2 regions of the Caldanaerobacter subterraneus subsp. tengcongensis MB4 genome follow, and region 1 is predicted to be linked to the other one. Evidence: a T-box and tRNA genes for the amino acid it is inferred to sense, from the RefSeq annotation. Region 1 holds a T-box; the other holds one or more tRNA genes.

Region 1 (7,762 bases):
TCCCCGACTTTAAGCTTCATTTTAATGAGCTTGTCTGAACCTTCTACTTTCTCAGCTTCTAAAATTTCAGCAACTCTCAGTTGAACTTTTGAAAAATCTTCTATCGTGATATAATCTATCTTCTCTTCTTTTGTTTCTTTTGTTTTTTCTTCAGTTTTCTTTTCAAGAGATGCCAGTTCTTTCTCAACATCTATTCTGGGGAACAGGATTTCTCCTCTCTTCACCCTTGTGCCTTCCTTCAAAAGCCCAAATTTTAAGCTTTCCCATGTAGTCAAATCTTCCGTAATCCCTAATTGTTCAAACATCTTTTTAGGAGTATTGGGCATAAAAGGAGATATCAAAATTCCTATGAACCTTAAAGATTCTGCCAGATTGTATAAAACTGTACCCAGTCTGCCTCTTTTAGATTCATCTTTTGCTAGCACCCACGGCATAGTCTCATCAATGTACTTATTAGCTCTTGACACTAATTTCCATATCTCTATTAAGGCGTTGGAGAATTGCAACTTGTCCATGTATTCTTCTACTTTCTGTGGTAAATTTTGCGCTACATTTATGAGGTCTTCATCTATTTCTTCTTGAGAAGAAGGTTTAGGCAACACTCCATCAAAGTATTTCTCAATCATTGTGACAGTTCTACTTAAAAGATTGCCCAAATCATTTGCCAAATCGGAATTTATCCTGTTTATTAAAGCTTCGTTTGAAAATACGCCGTCAGCACCAAAGGGAACTTCTCTTAAGAGGAAATACCTTATAGCATCTACTCCGTACCTGTCCACTAGTTCCTTGGGGTCCACTACATTCCCTTTGGATTTTGACATTTTACCTCCTTCTAAAATCAACCATCCATGCCCAAACACCTTTTTAGGAAGAGGAAGTCCTAAAGCCATGAGCATAGCAGGCCATATTATCGTGTGGAACCTCACAATTTCCTTACCAACGAGGTGCACATCTGCAGGCCAATACTTTTTAAATTTCTCATCATTTTCTGTCATATATCCTAATGCAGTGATATAGTTAGAAAGAGCATCTATCCAAACGTATATGACGTGCTTAGGGTCAAAAGGCACTTTTATTCCCCAGTCAAAAGTGCTCCTTGAGACAAATAAGTCCTCCAATCCAGCCTTTATAAAGTTTATCATTTCATTTCGCCTGGACTCTGGCTGTATAAAATCTGGATGCTCCTCATAGTACTTCAAAAGCTTATCTCCATAAGCTGAAAGTCTGAAGAAATACCCTTCCTCTGTAACCCTTTCAACGGGTCTTCCGCAGTCAGGACATTTTCCATCCACAAGCTGGCTTTCTGTCCAGAAAGACTCGCAAGGAGTGCAATACCATCCCTCGTATTCTCCCTTATATATATCCCCCTGCTCGTACAACTTCATGAATATCTTTTGCACTATTTCTTCGTGATAGGCATCAGTTGTCCTAATAAAATGGTCATAACTTATATCCATTGTTTTCCATAAATCTTTTATCCATTCCACAATGCCGTCCACATATTCTTTTGGAGACATGCCTTTTTCTCTGGCTATCCTCTGAATTTTCTGCCCGTGCTCGTCTGTACCTGTCAAAAACATCACGTCATACCCTGTCAATCTTTTGAACCTTGCCATTGCGTCAGCAGCCACAGTAGTGTAAGAATGGCCAATATGTAGCTTGTCACTGGGGTAATATATAGGAGTGGTGATGTAAAAAGTCTTTTTCATTTTGACCTCCTCCTCAAGTTTTTTATAGTAATTAAATAAAAAACTCGCCTCCGGCAAGGGGCGAGATTTTCGCGGTACCACCCTTCTTCGCATGAACCTCGCGGCTCATGCCTCACAGAGTGCAAACACACTCCTACTCTGTAACGGGAGTCCCCGGTAAAGCCTACTAGCCTTCGACAGTACGGCTCCGGAGCCATCTTCAGAAGCTAGAACTTTATCGGCTCTCACCTTGCCCGACTCTCTGTAAAAGTTCTAGTCTTCCTACTCTTTCCTTCATCGCCTTTTCCAATATTCTATTTATCCTTAAATATACCCTTTATAATGAGTATTGTCAACTCCCTTTTTTATTATTCAACTCCTCATATTTTCTCCACTCTCATTCTCTCTTTTATAAACTCAACGGCATCTTCTTTTGTCTTTATTTCGCCGTAAAACCTGTTTTTCCTTATCTCATACAGTATCTGCCCGAGCTTTTTGCCATCTTTCACATCAAAATTTAATATTATGTCTAGAGGAGAAAGCAGCGGTTTTTCCGTCTCTTTAAACTCTACATATCGCTTTAAAAGTTTTGTTATAAAATTCTCATAACGGGGTATGTCCTCTTCTTTCCCAAAGCTTAACCGGCTGGCAGTGTAATCTGCCAAAGAGGCTAGCAGAATACCTATAGCGTTATCTTTTAGATGATAGAAAAACCTGAAAAGTGTCTTGTTATTTACCCCTTCAATGTAGTAATCGAGGGGCTTTTTATGGTAAAGCACAAGTTTTTTCAGGAGGTTTGTCTCTTTTTTGGGAATTCTCATGCGGGAGGCCATTTTCTTTATTATCTCAGCACCTTTTATCTCGTGATTGTAAAAGTGGAGGCGGTTTTCTACGTCGATGTATATGGAATCAGCTTTGCCTATGTCGTGAAACAAAATCCCCAGTTTTATTATATCTTTAACTTTATTTCCCGGAGACATGGGTTTTTCTAGGTATTCACTCACAAGGTCTTCTACATCCTTGGGAAATCTCATAGCGCTTATGATGTTTTCATACTCCTCCACTGCCCTTATAGAATGTATCCACGCGTTTATAAGCTGATAGTAGCACTTACCCACCTCTTTGAGTTTAGCTACCTCTTCAAAAATATTTTCCATCAAACTTAGCTCTTCCATCAACCTCAAATACTTATGCGAATCTTTTTCTCTTATTATCATAAAAATTTCATTCATTATCCTCTCAGGGGCAACATTTTTTAATAAATGGGCTTCTTCCTTTATTTTGGCTTTTGTCGCCTCATCTATATCAAATTTATAAGTGGCAGCAAATCTCACAGCCCTCAAAGCCCTCAAAGGGTCTTCCCGAAAGGTATAGTCTGCCACATGTCTTATTTTTCTGTTTTTTATATCCTTTAATCCTCCAAAAGGGTCTATTATGTATTCAAATTCAAAGTGGTCAGTGAGTCTAATAGCCATGGCATTTATTGTAAAGTCCCTGTGGGCCAGATCTTCGTATATGTCTTTCCCTCTTAAATTAGTGAAATCCAGTATTTCATCTCCAACCACTATTCTATATGTTCCTTTTTCTGCCATAAAAGGCACAAAACTGCCTCCCATCTTCTCAGCTGCCAATTTTGCGATTTCTTCTGCATTGCCTTTAACTACAAAATCGTAGTCCTTTGCTTCTTTGTTCAGTATCCTGTCCCTTATGTAGCCGCCGACAATGTAAACATTATAGGCTTCTCTTCCTAATTTCCTTATGAGCCTGGGTATTGTAGCCACGAAGATCCTTCCTTTCAAAAAGGTAAATTGCCTACCAATAATAAGTATAACAAAAGGGAAAAAGTATACAAGGCCTAAAAAAATATGCGGCTGTAAAAAACGCAAGAGATAATAGCCACTATATCAGCAAAAATTCCAGAAACGATTGAATGCCTTATATTCTTTATTCCTACGGCTCCAAAGTAAACTGCAAGCACATAAAAAGTAGTCTCTGTAGAACCGTACATAGCAGAAGCCATCTTGCCAATGAAAGAATCAGCACCATAAGTTTTCATAAGTTCTGTGGCAATCCCTAAAGCTCCGCTCCCTGAAAGAGGCCTTATCAAAGCAAGGGGAACAAGCTCTTCAGGCATACCTATCTTTTGAGTGAAAGGCATCAAAATCTGGGCAAGCAAATTCAAAGCCCCAGAAGCCCTCAAAACTCCTATAGCCACCAGCATAGCTAAAAGAGAAGGAAAAATCCTCACAACCACATCTAGTCCCTCTTTTGCGCCCTCTATAAAAATCTCATAAACTTTAGCCTTTTTTACAAGACCGTAAAAAGGTATAATTATAAGAAGAACAGGGACAAGCCATTCAGAAAAAATTTCTACCACACACATCACTCCCTAAATATTGACATTTTTTCAATAAAGTTGTTGAAAATTAACCCTGCCGTAAGAGCTGTAGCTGTAGAAAAAATGCTCACAATTACAAAATCCGCCGGGTTTTGCGCTCCAAGGGATGCTCTAAGGCCTATCATAACAGCGGGAATGAGTTGAATTGAAGCAGTATTTATAACTAAAAATCGGCACATGGCATTTGAGGCACTCTCTTTTCTGTTGAGCTCTTGAAGGTACTCCATAGCCTTAATTCCAAAAGGAGTAGCGGCGTTTCCAAGCCCCAGCATATTAGCAGAAATATTCATAATCATTGCAGAAATAGCTGGATGGTCCTTGGGGACCTCCGGAAAAACTTTCGTTACTACAGGTTTTAGCACTTTTGCTACAATATCCATAAGCCCTGACTTTTCAGCAATTTTCATTATTCCGAGCCAGAGAGCCATAACTCCTAGAAGGCCTATTGAAATCGTCACTGCACTTTGAGCGGAATCAATTATCGCCCTTGACACCTCCGACATTTTTCCATTTGCCATTCCGACAAATACTCCCACAGCGATCATAAAAAACCATATGTAGTTCATCATAAAAAAACCTCCTGCATTGCCAAAAATCCTACTATTTTTCGCTTTTTCTTCTTATGTAATAAAATTTATGTTATTATCCTAAAAAAATTCCAAAAAAGGTGTTGACTTATTTTTCAAAACTTGGTATTATTATAAGTGAAGTACAACTGTCGAAATTTGTAACTCAGGAGGGGAGAAATATGTTGAAATCCACGGGTATTGTGAGAAAAGTAGATGAGCTGGGAAGGGTAGTAATACCAATTGAGCTCAGGAGGACATTAAACATCGCAGAAAGAGACGCATTAGAAATCTATGTAGATGGAGAGCAGATAGTCCTCAAAAAGTACGAACCAGCATGCATTTTCTGCGGCAACGCTGAAAATGTCATAAACTACAAAGGGAAAAACATCTGCAAAAACTGCTTGGAAGAGCTCAAGAAAACTCCATTAGAATAATCGCAGGAAAAATAATGGGAGGGAAATCCTCCCATTATTTTTCCTCCTTTTTTTCTTCTGGCTCTATGTGAACTGTGACATTGGCTTCTGGGAATCTGTCAATAATTTGCTTTGAAACCTTATGGGAAAGTTCATGGGCTTCTACAATATTTGCATCTCTTCTGACTCTCAAGTGCACATCTATTTCTCTCTTCTGCCCCGACTTCCTAGTCCTCAATTTGTGAAAACTTGTAATTTCAGGATTTGACTTGATTATCTCCTCTATTTCTTTCAATTCTTCCTCCGGAAGACTTGTATCCGTCAGGTCTTTTAAAGCTTCTTTTGTAAGGTCAACAGAGGCTTTTATAATTAAAAAGGCTACAAAAATAGCAATTACTGGGTCCAAAATGTTAATACCTGTAAATCTTATGACAACAAGGCCAGCAGCAACTCCTAAAGAAGTAAAAACATCTGTTAAAAGGTGCATGGCGTCGGCTTTTAGAGCTATAGAGTCCTCTTTTTTGGCAACTTTAAATAAATAAAATGAAACTACGCTATTTATGAGGGCAGAAAAAAGCATCACTACTATGCCCATTCCTAGATTTTCTACGTATGCGCCGGTAATTATTCTTTTCAAAGCCTCATATATTATGAGAAGAGCAGCAAAAAAAATTAAAATAGCTTCAACAAATCCAGACACATTTTCGTACTTCCCGTGGCCAAAGGGATGGTCATCATCAGCAGGCTTTGCCGCCTTTCTTATAGAAAAAAAGGCAATTATACTTGCAATTAAATCAATTGAGGAATGAATTGCCTCAGAAATTACACCTATAGAATGCATCAAAATTCCTGCCACCAATTTTACTGTTATCAAAAAGCTGTTGGAAACAACAGACAAAAGAGCCGCTTTTTCTCTATTCATGGCAACCTCCACACATTATCAATTGAAATTGTCACTTATATATATTATAGTTCATGGGCCAAAAATATGCAAATATTTTACACAAAAGGTATTGAAAATCAACTTCAATTGATATCTTCATCTATGACAAGCTTATAAACTTCTCTTTTTGAAACCTTCAGCTCTTCTGCAACCTTTTTCACAGCTTCTTTTTTATCCATCCCTAGTTTTAGGTATTTATCTAGCAATTCTTTAGGGTCTTTTTGTAAAGGACTAATTTTAGCTCCTTCTATTACTATCACAATCTCTCCCTTTACTTCCTCTCCTAACTTTTCTAAAACTTCTTCTACCGTCCCTCTTATAAACTCTTCGTGAATTTTAGTAAGCTCCCTTGCCACCACAACTTTTCTTTCCCCTATGTATTCTTTTAGTTCCTTTAAAGTTTCTTTCAATCGGTGAGGAGATTCATAAAGTATTGTAGTCCTCTCTTCTCTTGAAATCCTCTCTAGTTTTTCCCTTCTCTCTTTGCTTTTCTTTGGCAGAAAACCTTCAAATACAAAAGAAGAAGCATCAAGTCCTGAGGCAATAAGCGCTGTGATGGCTGCTGTTGGCCCTGGAAGAGGCACTATCTTTATGCCTTCCTGTATGCAGAGCCTAACTAATTCTTCCCCGGGATCTGAAATCGAAGGGGTACCCGCATCAGTCACCAGTGCAATAGATTTTCCACTTTTCAATTTTTCTATTAGCTTGGGTCCCATCGTTACTTTATTATGTTCATGGTAACTTACAAGGGATTTTTTTATTTCGTAGTGATTTAACAACTTCAGTGTCTGTCTGGTATCTTCTGCTGCAATAAGGTCCACCTCACTTAAAACCCTCAAAACCCTAAGAGTTATATCTTCCAAATTGCCAATAGGTGTGGGGCACAAATACAATGTCCCATACTCTTCCATTTTTATTCCTCCTCCAAACTTTCCTTTGAATATATGGATTTCACCTCTTCTGTATACTCACCAGTCCTTTCATACACATAAAGGGGCGGAAGTACAGTCAAAGAGGGCTGCGCTCCCTTTTTTGCTTCCAAAAGCAATAAATTGGGCTTGCTGTCAACGTAGGGATGAACAAACCTAAGCTTTTTAGGCTCCAAATTGTACTTCCTCAAAAAGTACATGACATCTACTAACCTGTCCGGACGGTGAACCATAAAAAATTTTCCGCCAAATTTTAAAAGCTTAAAAGCTGCTTTTACAAAATCCTCAAGTCCTCCGTAAACTTCATATCGCGCGATATTCTCTGCCTCCTCCTTTTTTTCAAAACCTGTATAAAGGGGCATGTAAGGAGGATTAGAAGTTACCACGTCAAATTTTTCGTAACCCAATAATTTCTCTACTTCTCTTACATCCCCGTGTATTATCTTTATTCTGTTTTCCAGACTGTTAATTGCCACGCTCCTTATCGCCATGTCAACCATCTCTTCCTGAATTTCGACCCCGTAAATAAAAGTATCTTTTGTTTTTGCTGCAATCAAAATAGGAATTATCCCATTGCCGCATCCCAAATCCACAATCCTATCTCCTCTTTTTGCAGTGACGAAATTTGCAAGCAAAACTGCATCTATTCCAAATCTGAATTTGTCCTTGTGTTGAATTATGGCCATATTTTTTATGTTTAACTCATCCAATCTTTCTCCCTCTTTCAACACTTTTCTCACCTCTTCTATATTCTACCTTTCAACCTGCCTTTTTTCAACAAAAACCTCATCCAGCGTATTGAAAATCACCTCATTGAACAGT
Region 2 (7,762 bases), 480 kb from region 1:
AAAAAATGAAGTTTTCTCTGAACTTGTCCAAAAAGCTTTCCAAGACCTTCTAAAAGCCATTGAAAATCCCCAGCATGAAGTAAGTACAAGTCTTTATATAGCCAGAAAAGCCTTAGAAGTTTCTCTAAAAGCAAAATCGCTCAAACGCATTTCCTTATATAAGGAGTAGAGAATTTCATATCCTATTGTCCTTATTTTTTTCACTTTGACATATAGTTTTAAAATATTGTTGCTCATGTAATCCAGTTATAAAAATTAAGTTAAACTTCTAACAGAAAATGATTGGACTTTTGGAGCTACATAAGTTAAAATAAAAACAGATAAATTAGTGATTTAATCTATCAATTTGGAGAGGGGCTGAAAATGAAAATATTTAATATTGGAAGAAATGACGAATGCATATGCGGAAGCGGGAAAAAATATAAAAAATGTTGTATGTCAAGAGTTGAAGAACTTGAAGTAAAACTTTCAAATTATCTTGGAAAAGATGCAGTAATTTCCCGCGAAGGCAAAGAATTTATAAAAATTTTGAGCATCTTGTACGGTATTAAATTAAACAAAAATGAAAAATACTTCAATGGGGAAAAATTATTGAAGTTAGTAGATGAAGCATGGATGGAAGAAGAAGATTACTCTGAAGATGACGTAATAACTTTTTTCCAGCAGATGACAAACTTTATATTTGAAGACAAAAGGTTAAAATACTTGAGAATACCCGGCAGGTTGTTTGTTGAATTTACTTTTAATGAAAATGAAGAAGAAAAAATAGACAATTTAATGCTGGAGCTTCACGACCAATACATAATAGAAAACTATCTTTTAGAAATTTCATATGCTTTGCAAAACTATGACTTTACCGACGAAGAATTAAAAAATTTGTTCCATTTAATAAGCCTTTCCATTACAGATGAATATCATTCATTTTTGAGGGTAATTGTAGGTGCTACAATGCTGGAAATATCTAAAGCTTTTGAAGAAATTGCTAAAATAGATAACGAGGAAAAAAGAAAGGAAAAATTCTTTGAAATAGCTTCTCAATATATTTCTTTCAACGAGTATATAACTGCCAAAATGAGTGATTTAATCGAGGAGAATTGGAATAAAATTATCAAAGAACCTTTGGATCTGCCCTTTTTCACTGTATATTTGTTTTACCTTAAATTTTTATCAAAAACGCTCTCAATATTCACCACAAAAAACTTACCTTTTAGTTTAGTTGTTAATTTTTTAGTTGATACTTTAGATGAAATATTAGCCGAACCGGTTGTTTTTGAAAAATCTTTAATAAGTATTATTGACAGTTTGTACACCAAAGCCCAGCAAACTGAAAATGATGAATTAAAAAAGAGCTTTGAAATTACAGGTGAGCTACTAACTTTGCCTCCAAACGCGGAAAATTTTAAAGTATTCAAAAATCTCTTTTCTTCTAATATTTTAAGGTACGTAGCTGAGTTCCCACACAAGATTGAAGAAATTGACGAAACTGTAGAAATTGAAAAACTAATCTCTGATGAATTTTTTAACAAATATGTTTCTTACTTAGAAAATAACCAAATGACTGAAGAAAGGGATTTACTAAAAGAAGCTTATAAGAAATTGAAAGAAAATATACAAAATCTGAGTAATTCGCAAGAAATTATTTTAGAAAAAATAAAAGGCCTAATTAGAGGGGAACTGCCTCTTTGATGGATCACGCAGTTCCCTTTTAATTTAATACCTCCCCAAAATAACAGATTAGTTTTTATGTGGGATATTCACATTTTTATTTTTTACACAAGAAGGATTATTTCATTCTATGTCGTATATTCACATTAAAGCAATAAAGCAAATCTTATCTCTCACAACGAGGTAAAAAACAAATGAGAAATAAAGAAGATAAAAACAATGTATTTCTTGCTACACTAAGTGCTAATTTGTAAAGGAGAGAATAAAAAGTGAAATTCATAATTGAGGAGGAAGTATTTAAGGTTTTGCCTAATGTTTGTTTTGGCGTAATTGTAGCAAAGGGAGTAGACAATCATGGAACAAATGATGAAATCCTTGCATTACTTGACGAAAGTATTAAACTTACGATAGAAAAATTTTCAGGTGCTAATATAAAAGAACACCCAGATATTCTTTGTTATAGAGAGGCTTTTAAGAAGTTAGGAATGAATCCTAATAAATTCCCTTGTTCTGTAGAAGCTTTAACAACACGTGTCCTAAAAAACGGGCAAATCCCTGCTATTAACAATGTAGTAAATCTCGTGAATGCCATGTCCTTAAAATACACTCTTCCAATTGGAGCCCATGACCTTAAAAAGGCAGAGGGAAATCTTAAAGTGGGTTTTACAAAAGGAGGAGAACCTTTTGTGCCCTTTGGCCAAACTGAGCCCGAATATGTAGAAAAAGGGGAACTGGTATATGCTGACGAAAAAATGATAAAAACTCGCAGGTGGATCTGGCGCCAATCAGAAATTGGAAAAATAACTGAGGAAAGCACCGATATTTTCATCCCTATAGATGGCTTTACAGATTGCAATAAAGATGCTGTTTTAAAAGCAAGAGATGAAATAGCTGAATATTTTGAAAAATTTTTTGGCACCAAAACATCAGCATTTTTCCTTGACTCGAGCAATCCTTCCATAGAAATAGGCTAAATCCTATTAATATTTTATAAACTATTTTACGCTATACCCTATTTGATTCTAAAAAAAGATACTGTCTTTCCATCACTTACTGCCACAATTGTGCCACATTCATCTGTCCTGTATACGGTTATCCCCAACTCACTTAATTTTTCCAGAGTCTCTCCGTGGGGATGGCCGTATTCATTATTTTTCCCGCAAGAGATAACTGCATATTTGGGCCTCACTTCTTTCAGAAAACTCCATGAAGAAGATGAAGAACTTCCATGATGCCCTACTTTTAGTACGTCCGCCTTTAAATTATAGTTTTCGTTAAGCATTTCTCTTTCCGATTCTTTTTCTGCATCACCCGTAAATAGAAATGCAGTATCCCCATAAGTTATTTTTATAACTGCACTGTAGTTATTTAAATCTTCATAGTAAGAGCTGTTTGGAGCAAGCATTTTAGCCTCTATTTCCGTTCCTAAATAAAGTGTTACCCCTGCCTTTGCCACGTATATTGGCAATTTTTTTGCTTTTGCCGCTTTTAATACATTCTCAAATGCGCTAGTAGTCGTAGTTACTTTTGGCATATAAAATTTACCTATATCAAAATTTTGAATTACTTCCGGAAGCCCCCCTATGTGGTCAGTGTGAGGGTGCGTGCCCACCAATACATCTATCTTCCTTACGCCCTGCTTTTTTATATAATTAACCACCCTTTCCCCCATCTCAGGAGTACCAGCATCTATTAGCATTGTCTTGTCAGAAGGGGTTTTTATAAATATGCTGTCTCCCTGCCCCACATCTATGAAACTGACAACCAGTTTGGAGGATAAATCTTCACTTGAAATTGCTGGCAATTGGCAATTGTCGGTAATTGAGTCATAAGATTTCTGAGCATTTGAAAACTCACTGTGTGGAAAAGACGTACATCCTGAAAAAGTAAATATTAAAAGCATTACTGTAAAAAGTGCTGCTACCTTTAGTCTAAACATGTGCTACTATTCCTCCTCTGTAAAAAGCTCATCTGCAAGCTTTTCAATCCTTTCCTTCTTTCTTTTTGTCTCTTCTTCATCTACCATAACTTCAAATTTAATTACATCTCCTTCCTTTACGTTTAATGGAAGAAGAACTTTTGGAAAATTAAAGGTTTTATTTTTATACTCTATTACTGCCCATTCCTCTTCAAACCGATCTACTATACAATATTTAGAATTTTCATCACACACGTTTATCCCTCCATATTACACTAAATAATTTACTGACACTAGTTCTGTTTGAGTGTAGAGAAAAAAGTGAAAAATTTCTTGTGACCACATAGATTTTTCTATAATAATTATAAACTCCTGTCTCACTTAATTCAAAGGCAGAAGCAAACTCATGCCTTTATTCATAACAAACAGGAGCTTTGGAGAAACATAGTGTAAAATTATCGTAGGATTTTTTGAGTGAAAAAAACAAGAGACAACCCCTGTGATAAAATAGAACTTGGAAACAAAACATCACAGAAAGGGGTGTCTCTTGTGAAAAAACATATCTTTGAGGATATTATACTACAAAATGCTCTAAATTTCACTGAGGAAGTAGTAGAAATTTTTGGTGATTTGTTAAACAAAGGAATGAATATTACAGAGCTTGTAGCAAGGATAAAGGAACTCACGGACAAACTAGGTAGAGGGGCAATAGAAGCAATTATTGAAGAGTTAGATAGGATAATAAAAGAAGACAAGAGAAGGAAAGAAAAATGGGTAGTAGAGAGGAAAGATAAAAAGAGATTAACGACAGTCCTTGGGGATATTGAATATGAGAGGACATATTACAAATCTAAAGAGGATGGGAGATATACATATTTGGTGGATGATGCATTAGAGATAGGACGGCACGATAGGATAGAAAAGGGAGTAAAGATAAAGTTAGTAGAAAACGCAATAGAAGAATCATATGAGAGAAGTAGTAAAAAAGCATGTCCAGAGGAGTTAAGTAAACAGACGGTATTAAATGCAATAAGGGAAATAGGGGAAGTAGAAGTAAAGAGAGAAATAAAAGAAAAGAAAGAAGTAAGGGTTTTATACATAGAGGCAGACGAGGACCATGTACCTTTACAGGACGGGAGAGATGAAACTCCACGATTAGTATACATACATGAAGGTAGAGAAGAGAAAAACGGAAGGAACGTACTGAAGAATGTCTATTACAAAGCATATGTAGGAGAGAAACCTGAAGACATATGGATAGATGTAGCAAATTACATAGAAGACAATTACAAAGAAGAGAAGATAGAGAAGATATACATAGCAGGAGATGGGGCACCGTGGATAAAAGAGGGATTAAAATGGATATTAAAATCAAGGTTTGTACTAGACAGATATCATTTAAACAAATACGTATTAAAAGCTACATCAAAAGAGCCAAAGTATAGGGATAAGATATGGAGAGCAATAAATGAAGGGGATAAAGAAAGAGTAAAGAAGGTATTTGATGAGTTAATAAAGGCAGCAGAGGAAGAGAGAGAGAAAGAGAAGATAAAAGAAGCAAAGAAATACATACTAAACAATTGGGAAGGGATAAAAATATACAACGAAGACGAAGATGTAATAGGGTGCAGTGCAGAAGGACATATAAGCCATGTATTTTCAGCAAGACTAAGCAGGAATCCATTAGGGTGGAGCAGAGAAGGATTAAAACTAATGGCGAAATTAAGGGTATTTAGCAAGAATGGAGGAGACTTAAGAGAAGTAGAATGGGGCAAGAAAAAGAATATAAATGCAGGAAGTTACAAATTAACGAAGAAGCAAATAAAAGAAGCGGTAAGGAGAGTTAAAACGTCTACAAATGAAAAGATAAACAATATTACAGTTTTGAATATAGGGAAAGTAACGCCAATATATAGGGTTTTAAGAGCATTAAAATATGCACAAGTTATATAAAAAAGCATGATAAGTTGAAGGCTGAAATTAACTAAGTTTCAGGGGTTGTCTTAAAAAAATCCTACAGTATCTTGACACTATCTTGGAGAAAATAACTATTGACTTAAAAAAGCTTATATAATATAATTAATACTGTCCAAAGGGATTCCGCCGGAGTGGCGGAACTGGCAGACGCACAGGACTTAAAATCCTGGGGGCTGAATAAGCCCGTACCGGTTCAAGTCCGGTCTCCGGCACCACTGTCGCGGGGTGGAGCAGTCCGGTAGCTCGTCGGGCTCATAACCCGGAGGTCGTGGGTTCAAATCCCACCCCCGCAACCAAACATGGCGGCGTAGCTCAGGTGGCTAGAGCATGCGGTTCATACCCGCAGTGTCGGTGGTTCGAATCCACTCGCCGCTACCATCTATGCGCAAACTGTATCGTCTACCGAAAGCCTGAAATGTGCTTCAATTCTATCACGGTAGACGATTATTTTATTGATATATGTTGGTAAAATTTGCTTAATTTTGTGAGGGTCACCCGCTTCCAACACTTCTTTGTCTTTTAAAAGGTACTGTATTATTTTTTCTTCTGTTATAGAGGAAGTGTCGGGCAAGCTGTTCATTTCTTTTATTCTCACTTCTATTTCTGCTTTCTGTTGCTCTAATTCTGTTAATTTTTCATAGAGGCTGGAATGGAAGTAGCCTTTTGCTATTACATCTACAATTGAACTTATGCTTTTTTTGATTTCTTCATACCGCCTTGAGAGCTTTTTCTTTTCTTCGTCTCTTTCCGAGATAAGTTTTTTATTTTCCTCATTTAATCTTTCAACAAGCTTTGGTAATGCATCTTCAGAAAAGACTCTTTGAAGAAGTTCATCTATGACGTACTGCTCTATCATCTCTTTGTTTACGTCTTTGTTGTCACAAGCCTTCTTTTTGCTTTTATTGTTGCAGCGGTAGTATGTATATTGACCTTTACTGAGGGTACCAACCATGGACAAACCACACACACACCGCACTCTATAAGCCCTGAAAGAAGATAGATTCTCTGCGCTGTATAGCTGGTCTGCTGCTTTTTGTTTTTCTCCATTCTCTTCTGTACTTCTCTAAAATCGAATAAACCATTTCAGGGCTTGTAGGAATAGAACTTCCATTAAAAAAGAGATCGTTCTCTAGGATAAGCTCCATACTCTATCTTTATTTTTCAGGAGGTGGTTTTATGCAGCTTACTGAAAGGGATTTGAGGATTTTGTACTGGATAAACAGAATGAAGTATGTAACAGTTAACCAGGTTTCCAAAAAGTTTAAAGTAGGTGTAAAAGCTTCATACAGGAGGCTGAAAAAACTTTGCACAAATATTTAAGCGAGGGCTTAAGGATGAATAGCAGAGAATTTACACAGGCAGGATGTACCGGTATCAGCTGAGCTTTTATCGTCGCTCATAGGAACAAAAGATGACATAACCATTACCATGCAGGTTAATGAGATTTCCCCTACTGGGATGGGAACAGTTAAAGAAGAGAAAAGCTTTATTGTTCATCCCGATGAAATAAAGAGGCTTAAAAGAGGAGACGCTTTTGTAGTTAAGAAATTTCCTGATTTTTTCGTAGAAAAGGTCTGTGTGAGGAAGATATGATGGAATTTTTGTAATTGTGAGAGATTAATACTCTGCTTGTTCATAGGAGAAGCAGTCTAAAGTGAACTTTCTATTAAAATCTGTTTAAAAAATTTAAAGCCGAGCATTGTATAGAGTTAAGAAAATTGTACTGTAAAGTTTCGTTAAAATTCTATACAATAAAAAAGAACTTTTAACTATTCCAAAAACTCTGCAAAAGAGGTGTCGCTTTTTAGCATACCTGGACACATAGAGGAACAGGTAGTCAGTAAATTTCGAATATGCGGTAGTATCCTGTAGTAGAAGTAAGAACAACCGTGGTCAACATTATAAAGAAACAAGAAAAAATTAGGAATAACGATATACAAAACAAATAAATAAACTACCGTGGTAGCCAAAAGGTAGCAGTAAGCAAGAGCAGGACAATACCTTTAAGTCACAAATAAAAAATTGCACAGCCCGCAGCAGAGGAAACAGCAATATATCAACTATTTCTTCATCAAATACTTTTCGAAGTCTACCATATTGGTATTATGAAGAACCTAGTAAAGCGTAGATAAAACAAAAGTAATAAAAGATTAACTAATAGTAACATCAACAACAAGGGTAAAATTAATTTGCTCTATATCC

Evidence for each region. A T-box is a leader RNA that pairs with one kind of tRNA and senses whether it is charged. The one in region 1 lies ahead of metG (methionine--tRNA ligase), so its partner is inferred to be a tRNA-Met.
Region 2: it encodes a tRNA-Met, which carries the amino acid that the T-box ahead of metG (methionine--tRNA ligase) is inferred to sense. The anticodon was not compared.

Annotation. Positions count from the first base shown of each region.
Region 1 is NC_003869.1:105,560-113,321, reverse strand. Features, by position in the region: gene metG (methionine--tRNA ligase) at 1-1,709, opposite strand, end outside; T-box leader at 1,763-1,995, opposite strand; gene TTE_RS00545 (CCA tRNA nucleotidyltransferase) at 2,069-3,469, opposite strand; gene TTE_RS00540 (spore maturation protein) at 3,544-4,065, opposite strand; gene TTE_RS00535 (nucleoside recognition domain-containing protein) at 4,071-4,655, opposite strand; gene TTE_RS00530 (AbrB/MazE/SpoVT family DNA-binding domain-containing protein) at 4,835-5,089, shown strand; gene TTE_RS00525 (cation diffusion facilitator family transporter) at 5,124-5,990, opposite strand; gene rsmI (16S rRNA (cytidine(1402)-2'-O)-methyltransferase) at 6,095-6,922, opposite strand; gene TTE_RS00515 (tRNA1(Val) (adenine(37)-N6)-methyltransferase) at 6,925-7,671, opposite strand.
Region 2 is NC_003869.1:2,318,697-2,326,458, forward strand. Features, by position in the region: gene TTE_RS11610 (Gfo/Idh/MocA family protein) at 1-169, shown strand, start outside; gene TTE_RS11615 (YecA family protein) at 364-1,686, shown strand; gene TTE_RS11620 (B3/B4 domain-containing protein) at 1,935-2,639, shown strand; gene TTE_RS11625 (ComEC/Rec2 family competence protein) at 2,678-3,604, opposite strand; gene TTE_RS11630 (DUF3006 domain-containing protein) at 3,611-3,838, opposite strand; gene TTE_RS11635 (ISLre2 family transposase) at 4,133-5,536, shown strand; tRNA gene TTE_RS11640 (tRNA-Leu) at 5,686-5,775, shown strand; tRNA gene TTE_RS11645 (tRNA-Met) at 5,780-5,856, shown strand; tRNA gene TTE_RS11650 (tRNA-Met) at 5,862-5,938, shown strand; gene TTE_RS11655 (recombinase zinc beta ribbon domain-containing protein) at 5,940-6,536, opposite strand; gene TTE_RS13965 (hypothetical protein) at 6,737-6,880, shown strand; gene TTE_RS14510 (hypothetical protein) at 7,019-7,153, shown strand.